3 regions of the Petralouisia sp. genome follow, and region 1 is predicted to be linked to each of the others. Evidence: predicted binding sites of a transcription regulator. Region 1 holds the regulator's gene; each other region holds the start of a gene.
The links. The regulator Rex, encoded in region 1, represses fermentation and respiration genes when NADH is low (regulators of the CRP and FNR family bind a similar motif). The targets are predictions, from matches to a motif close to ATTGTTAANTANTTAACAAT.
Positions count from the first base shown of each region.

Region 2: the regulator Rex is predicted to act here: its motif matches at 1,903-1,922, upstream of ACTO17_RS00765 (acetyl-CoA C-acetyltransferase).
Region 3: the regulator Rex is predicted to act here: its motif matches at 6,090-6,109, upstream of gap (type I glyceraldehyde-3-phosphate dehydrogenase).

Region 1 is NZ_JBQIOP010000016.1:29,975-38,288, forward strand. It holds gene ACTO17_RS08130 (NAD(P)H-hydrate dehydratase) at 1-1,089, opposite strand, end outside; gene ACTO17_RS08135 (hypothetical protein) at 1,209-1,835, opposite strand; gene ACTO17_RS08140 (redox-sensing transcriptional repressor Rex) at 1,840-2,484, opposite strand; gene abc-f (ribosomal protection-like ABC-F family protein) at 2,578-4,485, opposite strand; gene ACTO17_RS08150 (NADP-dependent isocitrate dehydrogenase) at 4,498-5,718, opposite strand; gene ACTO17_RS08155 (GntR family transcriptional regulator) at 5,705-6,367, opposite strand; gene ACTO17_RS08160 (methyl-accepting chemotaxis protein) at 6,432-8,048, opposite strand; gene ACTO17_RS08165 (hypothetical protein) at 8,045-8,314, opposite strand, start outside.
Region 2 is NZ_JBQIOP010000001.1:162,280-170,593, reverse strand. It holds gene ACTO17_RS00775 (HD-GYP domain-containing protein) at 1-267, opposite strand, end outside; gene ACTO17_RS00770 (cell wall hydrolase) at 440-1,609, shown strand; gene ACTO17_RS00765 (acetyl-CoA C-acetyltransferase) at 1,986-3,167, shown strand; gene ACTO17_RS00760 (3-hydroxyacyl-CoA dehydrogenase family protein) at 3,316-4,155, shown strand; gene ACTO17_RS00755 (acyl-CoA dehydrogenase) at 4,291-5,445, shown strand; gene ACTO17_RS00750 (electron transfer flavoprotein subunit beta/FixA family protein) at 5,605-6,390, shown strand; gene ACTO17_RS00745 (electron transfer flavoprotein subunit alpha/FixB family protein) at 6,470-7,516, shown strand; gene gpmI (2,3-bisphosphoglycerate-independent phosphoglycerate mutase) at 7,911-8,314, shown strand, end outside.
Region 3 is NZ_JBQIOP010000057.1:7,211-15,524, forward strand. It holds gene ACTO17_RS17140 (ABC transporter ATP-binding protein) at 1-903, shown strand, start outside; gene ACTO17_RS17145 (SDR family NAD(P)-dependent oxidoreductase) at 1,048-1,791, shown strand; gene ACTO17_RS17150 (RNA polymerase sigma factor) at 2,155-2,631, shown strand; gene ACTO17_RS17155 (beta-propeller domain-containing protein) at 2,631-4,799, shown strand; gene ACTO17_RS17160 (histidinol-phosphatase HisJ family protein) at 5,102-5,902, opposite strand; gene gap (type I glyceraldehyde-3-phosphate dehydrogenase) at 6,166-7,182, shown strand; gene ACTO17_RS17170 (phosphoglycerate kinase) at 7,377-8,314, shown strand, end outside.

The sequences.
Region 1 (8,314 bases):
CCCGTCCGCATCCAGAATCACCGGAACCTTCGCCTGTTTTAAAATAAATTTTATAATTTTCCCTGCGTTTTTTCCTGTGCCAAGCCCCGGCCCCGCTGCAATGACAGTTCCCCAGGAAAGGGCCTGCGACAGAAGCTCTTCCGGAAATTTTATTCCCTCCCAGGCAGTCAGAATGGCTTCCGGCAGCAGCTCCTGCAAAATGATCCGGTTCTGTTCTTCTGTAAAAATCCGTACAAGCCCCGCGCCCGTAAGATAGGCGGCTTTTCCGCTGAAAAAAGCAGCTCCCGCCATATTTTTCTGCCCTGCCACCGTCAGAACTTTCCCGTAGCTGCCCTTGTTGGAACGGTTTTTCCGGGAAGGAATCCCATTCAGATCCTGCGCCTCCGCAGCAAACAAAAAAGGCTGCTCTTTTAAAAAGCTGCGGCTGTCAATTCCAATATCTTTTACCAGAACCGTTCCGGCATATTCCGCCCCCGGATAGAGCAAAAGCCCCGGCTTTGCAAAGGCAAAGGTCACTGTAAGATCTGCCAAAAAACCAACGCCCATCACTTCTCCTGTGTCCCCATGGACGCCGGAGGGAATGTCCACCGCCACTTTCAGCCCAGATTTCTGATTCATTTCCGTCAAATATTCCCGGTACACCCCTTCCAGGTTCCTGGTAAGGCCGATGCCAAACAGCGCGTCTATCACAACATCAAACTCTCCCTTTGGCATATCGTGCATCAGCTCTATTCCGTAATGGCCCAAAATCTCTTTCTGGGTTCTTGTTTCCTCAGAAATTCTTCCTGACTCCGGCGGCATTACGATTGTTGCCTCATAGCCCCGCTGAAACAGTATGCGGCCGATGGCAAGGCCGTCTCCGCCGTTATTTCCAAATCCGCAGACTATAAGAGCCGTCCGTTTCTTTCCGGACGTTTCCCTGTCGGCCGCGGCCTGCCCCTTTTTGCCGCCCTCCCGGAAATATCTGTCAATTTCATCTGCCGTACTTAAAGCCGCCCGCTCCATCAGAACCAGAGACGGCACTCCGAAATGCTCTATCGTATTCTTGTCGCACTGCTTCATCTGCCTGCTGTCTAAAAGAATCCTCATTCCAACCTCCTAAGCCGGTTCCGGCAAAAACCGCTCCGGATACAGACTGCGGTTTTTGGGAAAAGGCACAATAAACTCCGAAAAAAGACACCCCTGACAAGTTCTGCCAAGACTGCCTTTTATTTCTTTGTTCTTTTATATTCCTCTCCATATTTCAAATCAAAAGCTCCGATGACCTGGGCCCCGAAAATATCATGGAGGTACGCATAAATTGCGCGGCTCTGATCCTCAATGGCGTCCTTGCGGATAATCTTTACCTTCAGCTCTGTCCGGGTCTTCGCAATCCACTGAGCCAGTTCCTCCTGTTCTTTCTCATTGCTGTTCATGATTCCATAACAGTATTCCAACGTCTCCGCCATCAGCTGTTCATTGTCCTGTCTCATGGTATCCTGCAGTTTGTCCAGCTCCCCGCGGCAGGAATCCATCCGCTGATTGATCTCTGTAATCAGCCTTCGGTTCTCCTGAAGCCTGCCGGTCTCCTGTCCCTGTTCTCCAATTTCATCCATATTGGCCACAATATTTTTCATCAGCTTGTTTTTCAGAGATTTCAGCTCTTTGAGCTCCTGGGTCAGATGTCCCTGTCTGGAAAGGTGCCCGCTGACCTTCTGCTCCAGCTTCGCCACCTTTGCCGGCTTGCTGCCGTCCAGAAATAACTGATGCCATTTCTGATCCAACACCAACGGCGGAAGCTCCCTTGTCTGGGCAATTTTTTCAAATCCGGGGCTTGTGTTTTTTCTTTTACTCATATGCTCACTTCTTATCTTTGGATTTTTCTGTTTTCTCAATATTATAAGATAACTGCATCAAGCTGTCTGAAAGATGTACATTTTCCACCACCACATGTTCCGGCAGCTCCAGATCCAGATGGGCAAAATTCCAGATTGCGCGAATTCCAAGATTCACCAGTCCGTTTGCCACCTCATCCGCCTTCTCTTTGGGCAGGGTAAGGGCGGCAATATCCACTTTGTTCTTCTTCAGGAACTCTTCCAGTTCATCCATCATGCGCACCTTAATTCCCCGGACGGAAATCCCTTTTAATGCCGAATTCACATCAAACAGCCCGATAATTACAAATCCCCATTTCTCAAACTTAATGTAATTGGCCAACGCCTGCCCCAGATTGCCGGCCCCTACCACAATAATATTGTGCTGCTGATTCATTCCCAGAATCTTGCCGATTTCATCATAGAGATACTTCACATTATAGCCATATCCCTGCTGTCCAAACCCACCGAAATTATTCAAATCCTGCCGTATCTGGGAGGCGGTCACACGCATTCTCGCGCTCAGTTCATTGGATGAAATCCGCTCCACCCCATCATCCAGAAGTTCCCCCAGATATCTGTAATACCTTGGCATTCTTCGGATTACTGCCTGTGATATTCCTTTTTCCATTCTCTCTTCTCCTGTTTCACGGGCATCCGCTCGCCGTTTTTTCATTTTTTTATTATAAACAATCTGATTCCGGATGTCAATGTGGGAAACATGTCACAGCAGTGTTTCCCAATGCTCATACAGTTCTTCCAGCTCCTTCTTGAGCCCTTCATATTCCTGGTGCAGCTCCTGCAGTCTGGCAGAATTGGTTGCGATTTCACTGTCTGAAAACGCTTCTTCCAATTCACTGATCCGCTGCTCTGCGGCTTCGATGCTGTCCTCGGTGCGCTTCCTGTCATTTTCCAGCTTCCGCTGTCTGGCCTGCTCTTCTTTCTTCTGTTTCCAGTCCGCCTTGTTGCTGCTGACAGTTTCCGTTTTCGGAGCCGTTTCTCTGCCCGATACATAAATATCGGTCAGTTCCCTGGATTTTTCCAGATAATAATCGTAATTTCCGATATAATTTACCAGTCTGCCGCCGGTCAGCTCCATAATTCTTGTTGCCGTCTTATTGATAAAATACCGGTCATGGCTCACAAACAGCACCGTTCCCGTATAGCGGTTTAACGCCTGCTCCAAAATCTCTTTGGAGGTAATGTCCAAATGGTTGGTAGGCTCGTCCAGAATCAGAAAATTTGCTTCCGAAAGCATCAGCTTTGCCAGTGACACGCGGCCCCGTTCTCCGCCGCTTAATTCTGAAATCCGCTTAAACACGTCGTCTCCGGTAAAAAGGAAGGCCGCCAGTACATTCCGGATCTCCGTATTGGTCAGATAAGGATATTCGTCGGAAATCTCTTCCACCAGCGTTTTTCCCGAATGAAGCACCTGATGCTCCTGATCATAGTATCCGATATGCACGTTGGTTCCCAGTTTGACCGCGCCCTGATCTGCGTTCACCATATCGTTGATAATTTTCAGAATCGTTGTTTTGCCCGTTCCGTTATCTCCGATCAGCGCAACCCGCTCGCCCCGTTTGATTTCAAAGGACAGCTCCTGAAACAGCGGCTGCCCCGGATAGGCTTTCGCCAGACGCTCCACCGAAATCACATCGTTTCCGCTGACAATGCCCGGGTTAAGCTGCAGATGAATGTCTGTATTCTCCTCTGTGGGCTTCTCCAGCCGTTCTATTTTGTTCAGCATTTTTTCCCGGCTTTCCGCCCGTTTGATGGATTTTTCCCGGTTAAAGGATTTCAGTTTGGCAATCACTTCCTCCTGATGCCTGATCTCCTGCTGCTGATTGTAATACTGTTTTAACAAAGCCTCCCGCACCTGGGCTCTTTTCACGGCATAAGCGCTGTAATTGCCGGAAAATACCGATACTCTGCAGCGGTCCAATTCCACTACTTTGCCAACCACCCGATCCAGAAAATAACGGTCATGGCTGACAATTACCACCGCTCCTTTATAATTCAGCAGAAATGTCTCCAGCCAGGTAATGGAGCCGATATCCAGGTGGTTGGTGGGCTCGTCCAGAAGAATCACATCCGGCTTTGTCACCAGAAGTTTGCCCAGACACACCCTGGTACGCTGCCCGCCGGACAATTCCTGCATATGCTTGGCAAATTCTTCCTCGGTAAATCCCAGGCCTTTCAGCACCCCTGTGATTTCACTTTTGTAAGACTGGCCGCCTTTTTGTTCAAATTCCAGGTTCCGGCGGTTATAGCTTTCCATCAGCCGCTCCAGGGCTTCCCCTGTGACGCGGCTCATTTCCTGCTCCATGGCAATCAGTTCTTCCTGCATGTCAACCATTTCCTGCCTGGCAGAAAGCACTTCTTCATAAATCGTCCGGTTTCCCGCGATATCCGGATTCTGGGGCAGATATCCGATGGTTCTGTTTTTCGCCAGAACCACAGTTCCTTCGTCTGCCTCCAGTTCTCCCATAATAATCCGGAGCAGGGTGGTCTTTCCCGCTCCGTTGATTCCTACAATCGCCGCCTTTTCATTTTCTTCAATATGAAAGGAAGCATGTTGTATGATTTCATCGGTGCCAAAGGCTTTGCTGATGTTTTGGCAGGCTAAAATCATGGTTCTCTCTCCTTAACAGTTATGTTCGCATAATGTTTCCAGTTTTTCCCGGATTGCTTTGATAAAGCCTTCGCTGTTTAAAACAGTCACATCCTTCAGTGTGGTAATCAGCGCAAGGTCTTTGGTCATCTTGCCGGATTCGATGGTGGACAGGCATGCCTCCTCCAGTTTGTCCGCAAATGCGGAAAGCTCCGGCAGCCTGTCCAGCTCCCCTCTCTTGCGGAGGGCGCCGGTCCAGGCGAAAATTGTCGCCACCGAATTGGTGGAGGTTTCCTCTCCCTTCAGATGTTTATAGTAATGACGCTGCACGGTTCCGTGAGCCGCTTCATATTCGTAGTAGCCTTCGGGAGATACCAGTACGGAAGTCATCATGGCAAGGGAGCCGAAGGCGGAGCTTACCATATCGCTCATCACATCTCCGTCATAATTCTTGCACGCCCAGATAAATCCGCCCTCCGCTTTCATAATACGGGCTACCGCATCGTCAATCAGCGTGTAGAAATATTCAATTCCGGCTGCTTTATATTTTTCATCGTATTCTTTTTCATAGATTTCCTGGAAAATATCTTTAAAGGTATGGTCATATTTCTTGGAAATGGTATCCTTGGTTGCAAACCACAAATCCTGTTTGGTGTCCAGTGCGTAATTAAAACAGCTTCTTGCAAAACTTTCAATAGAACCATTCAGGTTGTGCTGTCCCTGTATCACTCCTGCCCCGGTGAAATCGTGAATCAGCTCTCTGGTTTCCGTGCCGTCCTCTGCCGTATAGACAAGCTCGCATTTTCCCGCTCCCGGAATCTTCATCTCGCTTGCCTTGTACACATCCCCGTAAGCATGTCTTGCAATGGTAATGGGCTTCTTCCAGTTCTTCACACAGGGTTCAATCCCCTTCACTGTAATGGGGGTGCGGAATACAGTTCCGTCTAAAATTGCGCGGATGGTTCCGTTGGGGCTTTTCCACATCTGCTTCAGATCATATTCCTCCATACGGGCCGCATTGGGAGTGATGGTGGCGCATTTTACCGCAACGCCGTATTTTTTGGTGGCATTGGCGGAATCAAACGTTACCTGATCGTCTGTCTCATTCCGGTATTCCAGCCCTAAGTCATAATATTCTGTCTTTAAGTCCACAAAGGGGCACAATAATTCGTCCTTAATCATTTTCCAGAGAATCCGGGTCATCTCGTCCCCGTCCATCTCTACCAACGGTGTTGTCATTTTAATCTTGTCCATGCTCTCTTCCTCCTGATATTTCCATATTCTGAATTGCGCATTTGATATGCATCCTGGCTGCTTCTTCTGCTTTTTCGGCATTCTGTTCCCGGACGGCCTCCAAAATTCTCCAGTGCTCCCGGTTAGACTGCTGCGCCCGTTCCCGGTTGGATAAGCTGGTCTTTCTCGCCCGGCACAGATACTGATGATAGTCCTTCAGGGCGTGTTCCAGTACTTTGCTCCCGCCCGCTTCATACAGAAGCCCGTGAAACTTGTCGTCCAGTCCCGCCATCAGCTCCATATGGCCTTTGCTGTAATGAAAGTCCGCCAGATAGAGAATTTCCTCCATCCGCTCAATCTGAACCCTGTCGGCAGACAATGCCGCCCTTTTTACACACAATCCCTCCAGGGCCAGGCGCATCTCATAAATATCCCGGATATCCTGCCCTGAAAAACCTACCACAAAAGCCCCTTTATTGGGAATAATGGTAATTAACCCTTCCAATTCCAACTGCCGCAGCGCCTCGCGCACCGGCGTACGGCTCACGCCCAGTTCTTCTCCTATGGCTGTCTCTTTCAGTTCTTTTCCCTTAGCATATGTTCCGTCTAAAATCTCTTCTCTGATTTTCTGAAAGACCTGCTGCCCCAGTGAATGACTTATTCCATCCAAACCAGACCCTCCTTGCCGGAAAATAATTTCCATGAATTATTGTATACATTTATGCATTTTTTTGTCAAGGGGAAATTATTTCTGAAAAACCGGCCAGCTTCACACCTTCTTTTATTCTTTTAAACGGAATCTGGAAACCAGTTCTTTCAGCGGCCGCTGCCTGGCCGGACAATTCTTCACTGGCTGCAGCGCCGGATTCCGCTGTGTCCACATTACTCTGCACCACAATGGAAATCTGCTCAATTCCGTGACTGATATCCTCTGCTATGTCAGCCTGCTGTTTTGTGTAATCTGCAATGCCGCAGATTAATTGATCCATTTCCTCCGCCATCTCTGCCGCGGCAAGCATGGACTGGGCCGTATCGTCGGCTGCAATAACTCCCTGTTCCATGGATTTAATGGTCTCTCCCAAAAGCTCCGTGGTTTCCTGGGCTGCAGTGGCAGATTTGCCTGCCAAGGTCCGCACTTCCTCCGCCACCACTGCAAAGCCTTTTCCGGACTCTCCTGCCCGGGCCGCCTCCACGGCTGCGTTCAGCGCAAGAATATTGGTCTGAAACGCAATATCATCAATGGTTTTCACAATCTTGTGGATGGCGTTGGACTTCTCGCTGATTCGCTGAATCACTTCCCGCATATTCTGCATCTTGGTATTGCTTTCTAGCAATCCGTCTTTGGTTTCTTTCGATATACCGCTGGCCTTCTGGGCCCCCTGCGCCACCTTTTTCACGCTGTCAGCCGCTTTTTCAATATTTCCGGACAAAGCTTCCACCTCTGCGGCCTGCTCCGCCGAACCCTGGGACAAGTTTACCGCGCTGCCGGAAATCTGCGCCGCCCCGGCTGCCACATCCCTGGACGACACTCTCATCTGCCCCATAATCATATTGAGCTCCACAGCGATCTCTTCTAAAGATTCCCGGACTCTGGCAAATTCGCCGGTATATTCATTTTTCAGCTCAAAGGCCAGGTTTCCCCGGGCAATTTCCCGCAGAGTGTCTGAGATTTCATTGATATATTTTATGTAGTCTTTCAGCCTTACGGTAACCTGGTTGAAATCATCCACCAGGATGCCCAGTTCATCTCTGGATTTGTAGCGGATGGTCTGATCCAGTTCTCCCTCCGCAATCCGGGTAGCCGCCCGGCTCAGCTCCTTCACCGGCCTGCCGATAATCCTCCGAACCTGAATTACCACTAAAAGAGTCATGACAAGTACGGCTGCCGCCGACATAACTGCCATAATATAGGTCAGATCATAAAGCTCCGACAATATTTCTTCTTTGGACACATAAGCCACTGCCGCCCAACTGCTTCCTTCAACCTCTGCAATCTCAACATACGTGTCTTTGTAAAGGCCAAGCCCTGTGTTCCCGGACTGAAGCTGTTTCTCTGCATAAGCATACATACCGCCGCTTTCGCCCAGCTTCGTTCCAACCACCGCCGAATCCTTGTGACCGATAATGGTGCCTGTCAGGGTATCCACCAGAAAAATTCCGCCGTTATCCTCAATCTGGCTTTCACTGACAATTTCAGAAATAGAGTCCAGATTCACATCTGCCGCCGCAACGCCCCGCACTGCGCCGTCCGGGCCTCTCAGCATACCGGACGCTCCCACCACATAAGACTGGCTGGCCTCGTCCAGATATACATCGCTTAAAACAATTTCTTCCGATTCCAGTCCAATCAAATACCATCCTTTTTCCAGAGGACTGTAATCCGGTCCCGGCACATATGACGCATGATACAGCGCCCGTCTGTCAATGCCACATACAATCCCGCCGGATACGCTTCATTCTGTCCGGCCGTATGCTTCACATACTCTGCAATGGCAGTCACGTCCATATTCTCATACTCAATGGTATCTCTTTGCATTTTCATCATGGCCAGCGTCCCGTTCATCCATGCCTTCGTCTCCTGAAGGGTTTTCTCAGTGGTGGTGTGCAGCATTTCCTC
Region 2 (8,314 bases), on a different contig from region 1:
GTTGGTAAGCAGGGCAAGATCGTCTTTCAGACGGAACGTGGAAACAGTGAGAAAACGCTCCAGTTCAATGTCCTCTTCGCTTAAAGGCGGCGCCGGTTCTGCCGGCTCTAAAATGTAAACGCCCCAGAGACCGAAATTTTCGATATTAGCAATTCCCTGGCGGGTCAGACGGGTCTCCCGTTCAAAAAGCATAACTCCCTTTTTATTGTAAATAGGCCGGGCGAGACGCATGCCGGGCTTTAAATGGTTGATTTTTACGTATTGCACGAAAACACCTCCGAATCCTGTTACGAACTGTAATTGTATTTTATATCGGATAAAATCAGCGATTGGCAAAGACTGTCAGGGGATAATTTCTGCATTGCTTTACAGACAACAGTGTGATAAAATTTTATCAGCAGTTTACAAAGGAGCGAAAATTGAGATACTGGAGGATGCCATGAAAAAAGCAGGAAGAATTCTGGCGTTGGTTTTCCTTTTGTGCTGTTTCTCCAATCTGGCAGTTTTTGCAACCCAGGGGAAAATTGATAAAGTCCAGGAAGGAATCAAAGATTTAGAGCAGCAGAAAAAGGAAGCAAAAAGTCAGGCGGACAGCCTTTCTGACAAAGCGGGAGGGCTGGAAGGAGATTTGAAAGCGTTCAACAGCAGTCTGGAAGCGGCCGCTGCCAGGTTAAATGAAACAGAAGAGCAGCTAAGCAGTACCAGAATCAGTCTGGAGGAGACCAGAGCTGCCCTGGAAGCGGCCAGGCTGAAAGAGCAGGAACAGTATGAGGCCATGAAAAAGAGAATCCGGTTCATGTATGAAATGGACATGGAGGGAATGATAGAAGTGCTGCTGAGCGCAGAGAATTTTGCAGATTTTCTGAACAAAGGGGAATATATTGTAAATATTCACAATTACGATCGGAAAATGCTTGGAGAATACCGGGCTACGAAAGAGGAAATTGCAGGAAAAGAACAGGAGCTTGAGGAGCAGGAACAGCAGCTTGCAGATCTGCAGGCGCAGCAGGAAGAAAAGAAACAGGAGCTGGCCGTATTGGTGGACAGCACTTCCGAGAAGCTGAGCGCTGCCAGAAAACAGCTTGCAGACGCCCAGGCTGACGTGGAGGCTTATGAAGCGGAGATTGAGCGGCAGAAAGCCTATGAAGCAGAACTGGAGGCCCAGAAAGCAGCCGAAGACGCAAAGAGACTGGAAGAGATCAAACGGCAGGAAGCGGAAATGAAACAGAAGCAGAAAGATTCGGCAGGAGGCGGGAAGATCGCCCCAAGCAGCGACGCTTCCGACATTGCGCTTCTGGCTGCACTGATTCAGTGCGAGGCCGGTGGAGAAAGCTATGAAGGAAAACTGGCAGTGGGAAGCGTTGTGATGAATCGTGTGAGCAGCTCCCATTTTCCCAATTCAGTGGCGGGAGTCATCTATCAGAGCGGACAGTTTTCTCCGGTGGCAAGCGGGCGGTTTGCCTCCGTACTGGCAAAAGGAGCCAACCAGAGCTGTACCCAGGCGGCAGGCGAGGTGCTCGGCGGAAATATTACCATCAGCTGTCTGTATTTCAGACGGAATGACGGTTCCATTCCAGGCGCCGTCATTGGCAATCATGTATTTTATTAATACATAGAAAAGACATGGCAGAATAAGGAAAGGCGGTTTTTGTGCAATATATACAAAGACTGCCTCTTTTTTTCGGGAAAAAGGCCGAAAAGAATGACAAAAATATAACAAAGATAGACAAAAAGGCAGCGGGATAGGGCAGGCAAGATAATTCTTGCAATTTACACGGAAATGTGCTAGGATACACTTATCGAGAGAAGAAAATACGGGAAAAACGGGAATCAGCAAAAGTACTTTGCGGGTCTGGCATCATGAAAAATGCCAACAGCCTGTTTTCCTTTTTTTGGCAAAAGATTGTTAAAAAAATAACATTGATTTTGGTGATTTTGTCAAAATATTTTCGCGATACACTATATTTAAAAAGGAGACGAAGAAAATGGCAAAGAAAGTTGTTTTGGCAGGCGCATGCCGTACCGCAATCGGAACTATGGGAGGGGCTTTAAGCACAACCCCGGCACCGGTATTGGGATCTATCGTTATCAAAGAAGCATTAAGCAGGGCAGGCGTTCCGGCAGATAAAGTTGACCATGTATACATGGGATGCGTTATTCAGGCAGGTTTGGGACAGAACGTAGCCCGTCAGGCATCCATCAATGCAGGTTTGCCAATCGAGACACCGGCAGTTACCGTTAACGTAGTCTGCGGTTCCGGTTTGAACTGTGTAAATATGGCTGCTCAGATGATCCAGGCAGGCGATGCTGATATCGTCGTAGCAGGCGGTATGGAAAATATGTCAATGGCTCCTTATGCAGCTATGCAGGGACGTTACGGATACAGAATGAACAATGCTGCTTTGGTAGACACCATGGTAAATGACGCATTGTGGGATGCATTCAATCAGTATCATATGGGAATTACCGCTGAAAACGTAGCAGAGCAGTGGGGACTGACCAGAGAGCAGTTAGACGAGTTTGCAGCATCTTCACAGCAGAAATGCGAGAAGGCAATCAATGACGGCAAGTTCAAAGATGAAATCGTTCCTGTAGAAGTAAAACAGAAAAAGAAAACAGTGATCGTAGATACAGACGAAGGTCCCCGTCCGGGAACAACTAAAGAAAGCATCTCCAAATTACGCCCGGCATTCAAACCGGATGGAATCGTGACTGCAGCAAACGCTTCCGGCATCAATGACGGCGCAGCGGCAGTAGTTGTTATGAGCGAAGAGAAAGCCAAAGAACTTGGCGTGAAGCCAATGGCAACTTTCGTAGCAGGCGCTCTTGGCGGCGTAGATCCTTCCATCATGGGTGTAGGTCCGGTTGCTTCCACTAAGAAAGTATTCGAAAAGACAGGCTTGACCATTGACGATATGGATCTGGTAGAGGCAAATGAAGCATTTGCAGCTCAGTCTCTTGCAGTGGCTCATGACCTGAACTTTGATATGAGCAAAGTAAATGTAAACGGCGGCGCAATTGCACTTGGACATCCGGTAGGAGCCAGCGGATGCCGTATCCTTGTTACATTATTACATGAGATGCAGAGAAGCGATGCAAAGAAAGGTCTTGCAACTCTGTGCATCGGCGGCGGTATGGGATGCTCCACCATCGTGGAAAGAGACTAAATCCTGCTGTTTCGATTCTGCCTGAGGGCAGAAATGTTCATAGATTATGGAATCGGTATATTTTTGCTGATACCAGAAAATGAGAAAGCTAATATGGATACCGGAGTTCTGCTCCGGTATCCTGTAGAATAATTTAAGGAGGACTATCATGAAAGTTGGCGTTATTGGAGCAGGAACCATGGGTTCCGGAATTGCACAGGCATTTGCACAGACAGAAGGATATGAAGTATGCCTTTGCGATATTAATGACGAATTTGCTGCAAATGGCAAGAACAAAATTGCAAAAGGATTCGAGAAGAGAGTTGCAAAGGGCAAAATGGATCAGGCAAAAGCAGATGCAATCCTTGCAAAAATCACTACAGGAACGAAGGAAATCTGCGGTGACTGCGATTTAATCGTAGAAGCAGCATTGGAAGTAATGGATATTAAAAAGCAGACATTCAAAGAACTGCAGGAGATCGTAAAGAAAGACTGCATGTTTGCAACCAACACTTCTTCTCTTTCCATCACAGAGATTGGCGCAGGACTTGACAGACCGGTCATCGGTATGCATTTCTTTAACCCGGCTCCTGTTATGAAGCTGATTGAGGTTATCAAAGGTGAGAACACACCGGACGAAATGAAAGACAAAATCGTTAAAATCTCCGAAGAAATCGGCAAAACTCCGGTAGAAGTAAATGAAGCTGCAGGATTTGTAGTAAACAGAATCTTAATTCCTATGATTAATGAAGCAGTTGGCATCTATGCAGACGGCGTTGCTTCTGTAGAAGGCATTGACACTGCTATGAAGCTGGGTGCAAATCATCCGATGGGACCTCTGGCTTTAGGAGATTTGGTTGGACTTGATATCTGCCTTGCAATTATGAACGTTTTGTATGATGAGACAGGAGATCCCAAATACCGTCCGCATCCATTGTTAAAGAAAATGGTTCGTGCAGGTAAGCTGGGACAGAAAACCGGTATCGGTTTCTATGATTACAGCAAATAATACATATTGACAAAGGCACGGCCTCAGCAGGCTTTGGCCTGCACTGTATTGAATGTGAGGAGCTGCCGCATTGGATTCGTCTGAATGCGGCAGTCCCATTCCATAAAATAAAAGAAAGTTTGGAGGAAAAGTATCATGGATTTTTCTTTAGATAAAAAACATGAAATGGCGAGAACTCTGTTCAGAGAGTTTGCTGAAAATGAAGTAAAGCCTCTTGCTCAGGAAGTTGACGAGACAGAAAAATTCCCAAGAGGAACCGTAGAAAAAATGCAGAAAATAGGATTCATGGGTATTCCAATTCCCAAGGAATACGGCGGACAGGGATGCGATCCTCTTACCTACATTATGTGCGTAGAGGAATTATCCAAGGTTTGCGGCACTACAGGCGTTATCGTATCCGCTCATACCTCCCTTTGCTGCGATCCTATTATGACATACGGCAACGAAGAGCAGAAGCAGAAATATCTTGCGCCTCTTGCAAAAGGTGAGAAGTTAGGCGCATTTGCCCTGACAGAGCCGGGCGCAGGCACCGACGCACAGGGATGCCAGACCAAAGCGGTATTAGACGGCGACGAATGGGTATTAAACGGCTCCAAATGCTTTATCACCAACGGCAAAGAGGCTGATATCTATATCGTAATCGCTATCACAAGCGTAGTGGAGGACAGGAGAGGAAGAAAGAAAAAGAACTTCTCCACCTTTATTGTAGAAAAAGGAACTCCGGGCTTCTCCTTCGGAACCAAGGAAAAGAAAATGGGTATCCGCGGATCTGCTACATATGAATTGATTTTTGAAGACTGCAGAATCCCCAAAGAGAATCTGCTGGGGCCGGAAGGCAAAGGATTCCCAATTGCAATGCATACATTGGACGGCGGACGTATCGGTATCGCAGCTCAGGCTCTTGGTATTGCAGAGGGCGCACTGGAGGCAACCGTTGCTTACACCAAAGAAAGAAAACAGTTCGGACGCTCCATCGCTGCACAGCAGAATACCCAGTTCCAGCTGGCAGATATGGCAGCTAAGATTGAAGCAGCGCAGCTTCTGGTTTACAAAGCAGCTATGGCAAAAGCAACTCAGAAGGTTTACTCTGTAGAAGCGGCAAAGGCAAAATTATTTGCAGCAGAGGTTGCTATGGACGTAACAACAAGATGCGTTCAGCTCTTCGGCGGATACGGATATATCAGAGAATATGATGTAGAGCGTATGATGCGTGACGCTAAGATCACAGAGATTTATGAAGGAACTTCTGAGGTTCAGCGTATGGTTATTTCCGGCGCATTGCTGAAATAAAATATCATTCAGCTGTGTTGAGTGACAAAAGAAATGGCCGTCCATCGGATGAAAGCCAAAGATTATAAATCTCAATATGCCGTGGCAGGCAAAACGGCCGTCCCTGTGAAGGAAGCCGGGAACTTTGCCGCAAAAATAAAACATAAGGAGTGAATTACCGTGAAAATCGTTGTATGTATAAAACAGGTGCCAGATACCAAAGGCGGAGTAAAATTCAATCCAGACGGTACTCTGGACAGAGGCGCAATGCTCACCATTATGAATCCGGATGACAAAGCCGGGTTAGAAGCAGCCCTTAGATTAAAAGAACAGTATGGTGCAGAAGTAACTGTACTTACCATGGGACTTCCCAAAGCAGACGAAGTTCTCCGTGAAGCTATGGCAATGGGTGCAGACAAAGGTATCCTTGTTACAGACAGAGTGTTGGGAGGCGCAGATACATGGGCTACCTCTACCACAATCGCAGGAGCAATCCGGAATCTGGAATATGATTTAATTATTACCGGACGTCAGGCAATCGACGGCGATACCGCACAGGTTGGGCCTCAGATTTCTGAACATCTGGATATTCCGGTGATTTCCTATGCACAGGAAATCAAAATTGACGGGGACTATGTAGTGGTTCAGCGTCAGTATGAAGACAGATATCATGAATTAAAGGCAAAAATGCCATGTTTAGTTACCGCTCTTTCCGAGTTAAACGAGCCGCGTTATATGACGCCGGGCGGAATCTTTGATGCTTATGACAAAGAAGTGACTGTATGGGGCCGGGCAGATTTGAAAGATGTAGATGATTCTGACCTTGGATTAAAAGGATCACCCACAAAGATTGCAAAGGCATCTGACAAAGTGAAAAAAGGCGCCGGAGAAAAAGTGGTTCCCGATACACCCGAAGATGCAGTTGCCTATATTACAGGTAAATTGAAAGAGAAACACGTAATCTAAAGAAAAGTTCAAAAGCTCACGAAAGAGCGAATCAGATGGATTGCGAATATCCGTAAAAATAAGGAAAGTGGTGAAAATAATGGGTTTAGAAGCATATAAAGGAGTATATGTCTTTGCACAGCAGGTGGACAATGTATTAAGTGGAATTGCTTTTGAATTACTGGGCAAAGCGAAAGACTTGGCAAAAGATTTAAGCACAGATGTAACAGCAGTATTGATTGGTTCCGGCGTGAAGGATTTGGCAGATCAGCTGGCAGAGTACGGCGCTGACAAAGTAATCGTTGTAGATGATCCGGAATTGAAAGAGTACAGAACAGAGCCTTATACACATGCTCTTTCCTCTGTGATCAATGAGTATAAACCGGAAATTATGTTAGTAGGCGCTACTGCAATCGGACGTGACCTTGGGCCCCGTGTATCTGCAAGAGTGAAAACCGGTCTTACTGCAGACTGTACCGTACTTGAAATCGGCGACTTCCCGCTGAATCCGGTGCCGGGTAAAGAAAATGAGCAGAAACACAATCAGCTGCTTATGACACGTCCTGCATTTGGCGGCAACACAATCGCAACTATTGCATGTCCGGACAACCGTCCTCAGATGGCAACCGTACGTCCCGGCGTTATGCAGAAAATCGATCCGATTAAGGGTGCAAAAGCAAACGTAGTGGAATACAATCCAGGATTTGCTCCCAATGACAAATATGTGGAAATCCTGAATGTGGTAAAAGCTGTAAAAGAAACCGAAGATATCATGGAAGCAAAGATTCTGGTTTCCGGCGGACGCGGCGTTGGAAGCGCAGAGAACTTCAAGCTGCTGCAGGATTTGGCAGATGTTATCGGCGGAACCGTAAGCTGTTCCCGTGCAGTTGTAGAAAACGGATGGAAGCCGGTAGATTTACAGGTAGGACAGACTGGTAAAACAGTTCGCCCCAATGTATATTTTGCAATCGGTATTTCTGGAGCAATTCAGCACGTAGCAGGTATGGAAGAAGCAGATATCATCATCGCAATTAACAAAGATGAAGATGCTCCAATCTTTGATGTAGCTGATTACGGCGTAGTTGGGGACTTACATAAAGTTGTTCCGGCTTTGACAGAGGCTTTGAAGGCTGAAATGGCGAAATAGCAGATAAGCTATAAAACCCTGTGCGGCTTCTGGCAGTGAATATTCATTGCCGGAAGCCGCATTTTGCCATTTCAGCAGGGAACGGCTGGAGAATTCATGAAATTAATTGTATTTTTCTTTTCGGTTGTGATATAATTTGCCTTGAGGAGGGACCCGGCGCAAAACCAAGAAAAAACAAAACAGGGAAAGCCGGGAGGAGCCCTGAAGGCCTTGCCTTGAAAAGTCCCCGGCGCAAAACCAGGAATGATCAAACCCAAGAAGCCGGGAGGAGCCCTGAAGGCCTTGCCTTGAAAAGTCCCCGGCTCAAAACCAGGAATAGCCAAACTCAAGAAGCCGGGAGGAGCCTTGAGAATGAAATATCATTTTAAAGAGAGAAAGGGAGATGGAAAATCTTATGAGTAAAAAACCTGCAGTATTAATGATTTTAGATGGATTTGGGTTGAATGAAAAACATGAAGCAAATGCAGTTTACGAGGCTAATACCCCCAACATTGACGGCCTGATGAAAGATTATCCTTTCGTCAGAGGCTATGCCAGCGGTCTTTCGGTAGGATTGCCGGACGGACAGATGGGCAATTCCGAAGTAGGCCATTTGAACATGGGTGCAGGAAGGATTGTATATCAGGAATTAACCAGAATCAGCAAGGAAATTGAAGATGGAGATTTCTTTAAAAATGAAGCGCTGCTGAAGGGAATTCAGAATGTGAAAGAGAATCATTCTTCCCTGCATTTATACGGACTGTTGTCTGACGGCGGCGTACACAGTCATATTACCCATTTATACGGGCTGTTGGAGCT
Region 3 (8,314 bases), on a different contig from region 1:
CTTCTGGATGAAAAACCGGAAACAGATGAAGGCTATGTGACTTTAGTGAATGCAAAAAAAGAAAACGGCGTCCTGACGGAGACAGAACAGAGGACAGGGCTGTGGGCCTGGAAGCATTTCCATCAGGCCCAGGGAACGACGGATTATATTGAACTGACCGGGGACGTGGTGTTTGATGATGTGGACTTTGGATATAATGAAGAGAAAATTGTATTGCATAATGTGAAAATGTTTGCCAATGCAGGACAGAAGATTGCTTTTGTAGGCTCTACCGGAGCCGGAAAGACCACCATAACCAATCTGATCAACCGGTTTTATGATATTCAGGACGGAAAAATCCGGTATGACGGAATTAACGTCAATAAGATTAAAAAGGCGGATTTGCGCCGGTCTCTGGGCATTGTGCTGCAGGATACCCATCTTTTTACCAATACGGTAATGGAGAATATCAGATATGGGAAACTGGACGCTACGGATGAAGAAGTGATTGCCGCTGCAAAACTGGCCAATGCAGATCAGTTTATCCGCAGGCTGCCCAAAGGCTATCAGACCATGCTCACCGGGGACGGTGCCAACTTAAGTCAGGGGCAGAGGCAGCTTTTGGCAATTGCCCGGGCGGCAGTGGCAGATCCGCCGGTGCTGATTCTGGACGAGGCAACCAGTTCCATTGATACCAGAACAGAACGTCTGGTACAGGACGGGATGGATAAATTGATGAAAGGAAGAACCACCTTTGTAATTGCCCACAGGCTGTCTACTGTCCGCAACAGCGATTGCATTATGGTACTGGAACAGGGACGGGTGATTGAACGCGGCACCCATGATGACCTGATTGCGCAGCAGGGGAAATATTATCAGCTTTACACCGGGAAAATGCCGGGACTTGGCATGGCGGAGGGCTGACATGCAGCGTATGGGTTTTGACTTTCGGAGCGTTTCGGAAAATCCGGATGAAATTAATCTGTATCATTGGGCCAAACAGTGATATAATGAGAATATGAAATTATATTTTGATTATATCGTGTATGAAGCGAGAAAGGAGACCATATGTTAAAAGGAAAAATAGCAGTAATTACAGGTGGAACAAGGGGAATTGGCTATGCCACGGTAAAGAAGTTTCTGGAAAACGGCGCAACGGTAGTTCTTTTCGGTTCCCGTCAGGAAACGGTAGACAAAGCTCTTGCTTCCCTGAAAGAAGAGAATGCAGAATGGCCGGTGGAAGGGGCCTGGCCGGATTTGGCTGACGCAGCGGCAGTGGCAGCTCAGATCAATGCTGTGAAAGAGAAGTATGGCAGAATTGACATTCTGGTAAACAATGCGGGAATTTCTGACAATACCCCTACGGTAAACTGCACAGCTGAACACTTTGAAAAGGTGATGAACCTGAATGTCAATGCAATCTTTCATGCCGTACTGCCCGCAGTGGCCATTATGAAAGAGCAGGGCGGAGGATGCATCATTTCCACCAGTTCCATGGTAAGCAGAAACGGACAGCCGGCAGGGGTTGCATACCCTACAAGCAAATTTGCAGTAAACGGTTTAACCCTTTCTCTGGCAAGAGAGCTGGGGCCGTATCATATCAGGGTCAATGCAGTAGCGCCCGGCATCACGAAAACGGATATGGTGGCAGCGCTGCCGGATGAAGTGATACAGCCTATGATACAGGCAATTCCTCTTCGCAGGGTAGGGGAACCGGAGGATGTGGCAAATGCTTTCCTGTTTTTGGCAAGCGATTTGGCAGGATATGTAACTGGGGAAGTATTGTCTGTGGACGGAGCGATGATTTGCTGACAATTTAAGGATTAAAACAGGTGCAGGCAGGTGCCCCGGAGCAGTTTTTCAGCATGCTCCGGGGTATCTGCCTGTATTTTGGATGACAGGTTAATCTTACTCCGGCGGTTCAATATTACTGCAGGGAAATAAAAATTTATTTTCAGGGATGCAACATTTCAGAAGAAAAAAGACTCATAAAAGATAAGAGTGGATTTCAGCAGTGACCTCCGTATCCAGAAATATTGAACCGCAGGAATAATAAGAAGTCCGCACTAAAAGGAATTCATTCATTTTCAGAAAGAACAGCAAATCATTGGTCAGATTCGTATACGCTTGCGTATAGATTATGGATATCCGTTTTACTTAAGGAGGGAGCCTCATATGGAAGAATTTATGCGGTGTTATGAAAAAATTTATCCGCAGATGTACCGTACAGCCCTGTTTTATTTGCAAAACCGGCAGGAAGCGGAAGATGCGGTGCAGGATGCGGCGCTGGCTGCTTATGAGAAGTTTTACCAGCTGAAAGAGAAAGACAAATTCGGGCCTTGGATCATGCGCATTCTGGCAAATAGATGCAAAAAAAGAATGCAGACCTGGTTTCGCAGGGAGGAAGATATTGAGGAGATATCTCCGGAGCAGGAAAGAATTCTGTCAAAGGAAACAGATTTTGCCATGGCATCTGCGGTAAAACAGGTCTTTGGAGAACTGGAAGAAGAGGAACGGTTTATTGTGGCATTTTCTGTGTTGGGAGGATATACCGGCGAGGAAATTGCGGATATGCTGAATATGAATCACAGTACCATCCGTTCCAAGTACCGGAGGGCGCTTCAAAAAATGAAAAAGAAGCTGGAGGTGTGATGATGGAAAAGCAGGAATTGAAGGAGCAATGGACAGAGGAAACCATAAGAGAATATGTGAAACAAGCTGCTGAATCAGAGCCGATTCCGGACAAATTGCAGCCAAGGCAGATGGAAAAATGGCTGAAACAGGCCATGGAGGAGAAAGGAGGAAGGTCTATGAAAGAGAAAAAAGAGAAAAAGAGTTACCGCAAATGGTGGTGCGCAACAGCTTCGGCCGCTGCCTTTCTGGCAGTGGTGCTGTTTGCAGCAGGCCGATCCATAGACTGGGAACGGGGCGTTCCAAAAGAACTGGAAACAAAGCAGTCTCAGGAAAAAGGGGCCGGGAAGGAAACAGAGAAAGGAGCTTCCTATCAGGAATTGTACGATGCATTTTCAGACATCTGGAAAGAACAGGATAAAATGACAGTCTATGTAGAAGAACGCTCAACGGATTCTGCAGGAGCAGATACAGGAGGAGAAGGCGGTGCAGAGCTGTTTGCGGAGAGTACAGTGGAAGATGCAGGAGTGGAAAACAGCAGTCCCAAGGAGAGCTCCGGTTCCAAGGATTATGGAAAAACCAATCAGCAGGAAGCAGAAGTTGAGGAAGCTGATATTATTAAAAATGACGGGCGGTATCTTTACCAGGTGGTTTTTGAGGATCGGACCGGCAGACAGGCAGTGCAGATTGCAGACACCAGGGACGGGTTGAAAGAAGCGTCCAGAATTGAGGAATTTGATCATGAAATTCAGCAAATCTATGTGTGGAAGGACAGTCTGGTAGTAGTGGAAAGCGGCTGGGTCAATGAGGTACAGGAGGAAGATTCGGAAAGCGGGAATTTCCTGGACAGTGTAAAAGGGGTTGTGGATGAGATATTTTCTTATGGGCCGGGAGAGGATTACAGGGAAATGTCTTACAGCAAAATTCATATCTATAATATTGAAGATCGGAAGAATCCGGAATTGTATCACACCTTTACGTTAAAAGGAACTTACAGGGATTCCAGAATTTCTGACGGATATCTGTACTTTTTTACGGCCTGCAATGCTTACCGGCCCAGACTGGAGAAAGATTATCAGGCATATATTCCCGAAGTTGACGGGGAGCCTCTGGCGCCGGAGAAGATTTATCTGCCGGAAGATACAAAGACGGCGGCCTATCTGGTGATGGCCTCCATCAATATGGAACAGCCGGATCAATTTACGGATACAACAGCTATTGTGACGGGAGCAGACAGGTTTTATGTCAGCCAAAACAGTATTTATGTGACGGACAGTATGTATGTAGATTACGGAACAGAGGGCAAACAGAGCGACAGCACCAGAATATTCCGTTTTTCCTATCAGGACGGAATTATGAAAAAAGAGGCGGAAGGTACGGTAAAGGGAATTCTGCTGGATGATATGGCAATGAACGAGTACAAAGGATATCTTCGCATGGTAACCACGGTAGAGAGCCAGAATGTACAGGAGGTAAAGGACGATATTACTGGTGAAGTGATAGGCAATGACGGAATTGATGTTGAGACTTCCAACAGCCTGTATGTATTGGATGAAAATTTAAAAACAGCAGGAAAGATTGAAAATCTGGCAAAAGACGAGAGAATTTACTCTGCAAGATTTATGGGAAACGCCGGCTATTTTGTCACATTCCGACAGACCGATCCGCTGTTTTCTGTAGATTTGTCAAATCCCAAAAAGCCGAAGGTTCTGGGAGAACTGAAAATCAGCGGATTTTCAGAATACCTGCATTTTTATGGAGAAAATCTTCTTCTGGGAATCGGCATGGAGGCAGACGAAGAAACCGGGGCCACAGACGGAATGAAACTGTCTATGTTTGATATTTCTGACCCTTCAGATGTGAAAGAACAGTCGAAACTTATGCTGCCCTACGATTACGCCATGGCTTTGTATGACTACAAATCAGTGTTTATTGACACAGACAAGAATCTCTTCGGCTTTTCTGCGGAAGATTACGAAGAGGATTACCGTCTTGAGTATGTATTGTTTACGTATGCAGACGGCGCTTTCCAGGAGAAAATGAAAATCGACTGCAGTGACAGCAAAGTTTACTCCCATTCAGTGCGGGGAACCTATATCGGAGAACGTTTTTATCTGATGTGCGCCAATGGCAGAATTGAGGAGTACAGCCTTGCAGATGGCAGCAAGACTGGAGAATTGGAGAAATAAAATTATTTTGAATATAGCAGCTTTTAATGAAAGGAATGAAAATATGTTTACTGAAGAAAAATAGTTGCGAATGTTTACTGAAGCGAACAAGCCATATTTGGATACACAGGAAATACTGTTTCATCCATTGGCAGAATAAGTAAAGGCAAACAAACCGTAATTGGATACACAGGAAATACCGGATCGCCCTTTGGCTAAGCAAACAATTCGAGGGCATGGCCCGGTTTGCGTGCAAAAGGGCGATCCGGTATTTCCGTCCGTATCCAAAGACAAGCTGTTAATCCGTTTGCAGTAATTTCAGCCTACAGCCTGTAAAACACCGGCTTTCTCCCCTGAAACACCGTATAATATTCAAATCCCGCCTGCTTCAATATTTCCGGAACCTTCGCAAAATCAAAAGCAACGTGCTCCGGCCTGTGTCCGTCTGCCCCCACTGTGACAATTTCACCCCCCAGTTCCCGATAGCGTTTCAGAATGGGTTCTGTGGGATTGGGATGGCCAAGCCCGTACCGGAAGCCTCCGGTGTTCAGCTCCAGACCTTTGCCTTTTTCCACCAGAATACGCAGAATTTCTTCTAATACATCTGAAAACTGCTCATAAGTGTAATTTTCATTTTTGGTGGGGCCGTAGCGGACTACATAATCCAGATGTCCGTATACGTCAAAACAGTCAAATACAGCCAGATTTTCCAGAATAGATTCAAAATATTCCCGATATGCTTCCATCTCTGTTTTTTCCAGATAATATTCCGGAAAATAAGGGTCCTGGCCGTGTACCACATGGGAAGAACCGATGACAAAGTCAAAGGGATGACTTTCAATGATCTGAGGAAGCCGGTCTGCAAGATGGGGCTGCAGCCCGATTTCTATTCCGGCCAGAACAGGGAAATTACCGGAATAATGCTGCTGAATTCTCTGCATTTCCTGAAAGTATCCGGGGATATCCAGGTTGAATTCTGTCTGAGATGCATTGTAATCCAGATCCAGATGATCGGTGAAACAGATGCCGTCCACCCCTGCCCGGATGGAAGCCTGAATCATTTCTTCGGGCTTTGCCTGGCTGTCTGTGGAAAAATGCGTATGCATATGTGTGTCCCAAAGCATGAGAATGTCCTCCTTTTCGTATGTCGGATTTAAAAAGATCATAATTCAGACGGCGGGCAATGTCAAATAGAAATTCGGATCAGACGAAACAGATGGGAGTCTGTCAATGTATGTTTTCACCAAAAAAAGTACGAGATAATGAAAAATTTAACAAAGTTAAAAAAGCCCCTTGAATTTTTCCACGATATTAGTTAAAATATAGACAAGTTGGGTAATATATCCAAAGAAAAAACAAAATTCATTCAAAATTAGGAGGAATTAACATGTCAGTAAGAGTAGCAATCAATGGTTTCGGACGTATCGGCCGTTTGGCATTCAGACAGATGTTTGGTGCAGAAGGGTACGAAGTAGTAGCAATCAACGATTTAACAAGTCCTAAAATGTTGGCGCACTTGTTAAAGTATGATTCATCTCAGGGAAAATATGCATTGGCAGACAAAGTAACTGCTGGTGACGATTCCATTACTGTAGATGGAAAAGAAATCAAGATCTACGCTTTCCCGGATGCAAATAACTGCCCATGGGGAGAATTAAAGGTAGACGTTGTTCTGGAGTGCTCCGGATTCTACACCTCCAAAGACAAAGCACAGGCTCATATCAATGCAGGCGCACGTAAAGTTGTTATCTCTGCTCCGGCAGGAAATGACCTTCCTACTGTTGTATTCAACACCAACCATGAGACATTGAAGGCAGAAGATACCATTATCTCCGCAGCTTCCTGTACCACCAACTGCCTGGCTCCTATGGCTGACGCTTTGAACAAATATGCTGCAATCCAGTCCGGTATTATGTGCACCATCCACGCTTACACAGGCGATCAGATGACATTAGACGGACCTCAGAGAAAAGGCGATCTGAGAAGATCCCGTGCAGCAGCAGTGAATATTGTTCCCAACAGCACAGGCGCTGCTAAGGCAATCGGCCTTGTTATTCCGGAATTAAACGGCAAATTAATCGGTTCTGCACAGCGTGTACCGACTCCGACAGGTTCCACCACAATCTTAACAGCAGTTGTTAAAGGCAACGATGTAACTGTAGACGGAATCAATGCAGCTATGAAAGCAGCAGCTAATGAATCTTTTGGATACAATGAAGATGAAATCGTATCCAGCGATATCGTGGGAATGAAATTCGGTTCCTTATTTGACGCTACACAGACCATGGTTTCCAAGGTTTCTGATGATTTATTTGAAGTACAGGTTGTTTCCTGGTATGACAATGAGAACAGCTACACAAGCCAGATGGTTCGTACAATCAAATATTTCAGTGAATTAGCATAAGAATTAAAATCCTGCACGGCAGACTGCTTTTGAAGCGATAGGCTGTCAGAGTGCAGATACAGAACGGTTCAGAGCTCAGTTCCTCTGAACCGCTCCTAAGACTCAAAAAGGGTCCGGTCTTTTAAGGACCGGGCTCTTTTTGATGCATATGAAACAGAAAGCGGTTTACATTATCAAACAGGAGGAAATGTATTATGTCTTTAAATAAAGTTTCAGTAGACGACATCAATGTAAAGGGCAAACGCGTGCTTTGCAGGTGCGATTTTAACGTGCCTTTGAAAGAAGGAAAAATCACAGACGAGAACCGTCTGGTGGCAGCGCTTCCCACCATTAAGAAATTGATTGCAGACGGCGGAAAAGTAATTCTCTGCTCTCACCTTGGCAAACCAAAGGGAGAACCCAAACCGGAATTGTCTCTGGCTCCGGTGGCGGCAAGACTTACAGAGTTGTTGGGACAGGAAGTGAAATTTGCCGCTGATCCGGAAGTGGTGGGCCCCAATGCCAAAGCAGCTGTAGAGGCTATGAAGGACGGCGAAGTGATTTTACTGGAAAATACCCGTTACCGTGCAGAAGAAACCAAAAACGGCGAAGCATTCTCCAAAGATCTTGCTTCTCTCTGCGATGTGTTTGTAAATGACGCGTTCGGAACCGCTCACAGAGCGCACTGCTCCAATGTAGGCGTATCAGAATTGGTGGATACTGCAGCAGTTGGATATCTGATGCAGAAAGAAATTGATTTCCTTGGAAATGCAGTAGAGAATCCGGTAAGACCCTTCGTTGCAATTTTAGGCGGCGCAAAAGTAGCGGATAAGCTGAATGTTATTTCCAACCTTCTGGAAAAATGCGATACGTTGATTATCGGCGGCGGCATGGCTTATACTTTCTTAAAAGCGCAGGGATACGAAATCGGAAAATCTCTGGTGGATGACACCAAAGTAGATTACTGTAAAGAAATGATTGCAAAAGCTGAGAAGCTTGGCAAAAAATTACTGCTTCCGGTAGATTCTGCAACAATTACAGAATTCCCCAATCCCATTGACGCTCCGGTAGACGTAATTATGTATGATGCAAAAGACATGCCTGCAGACCGGGAAGGATGCGATATTGGGCCAAAGACTGCAGAAATGTTTGC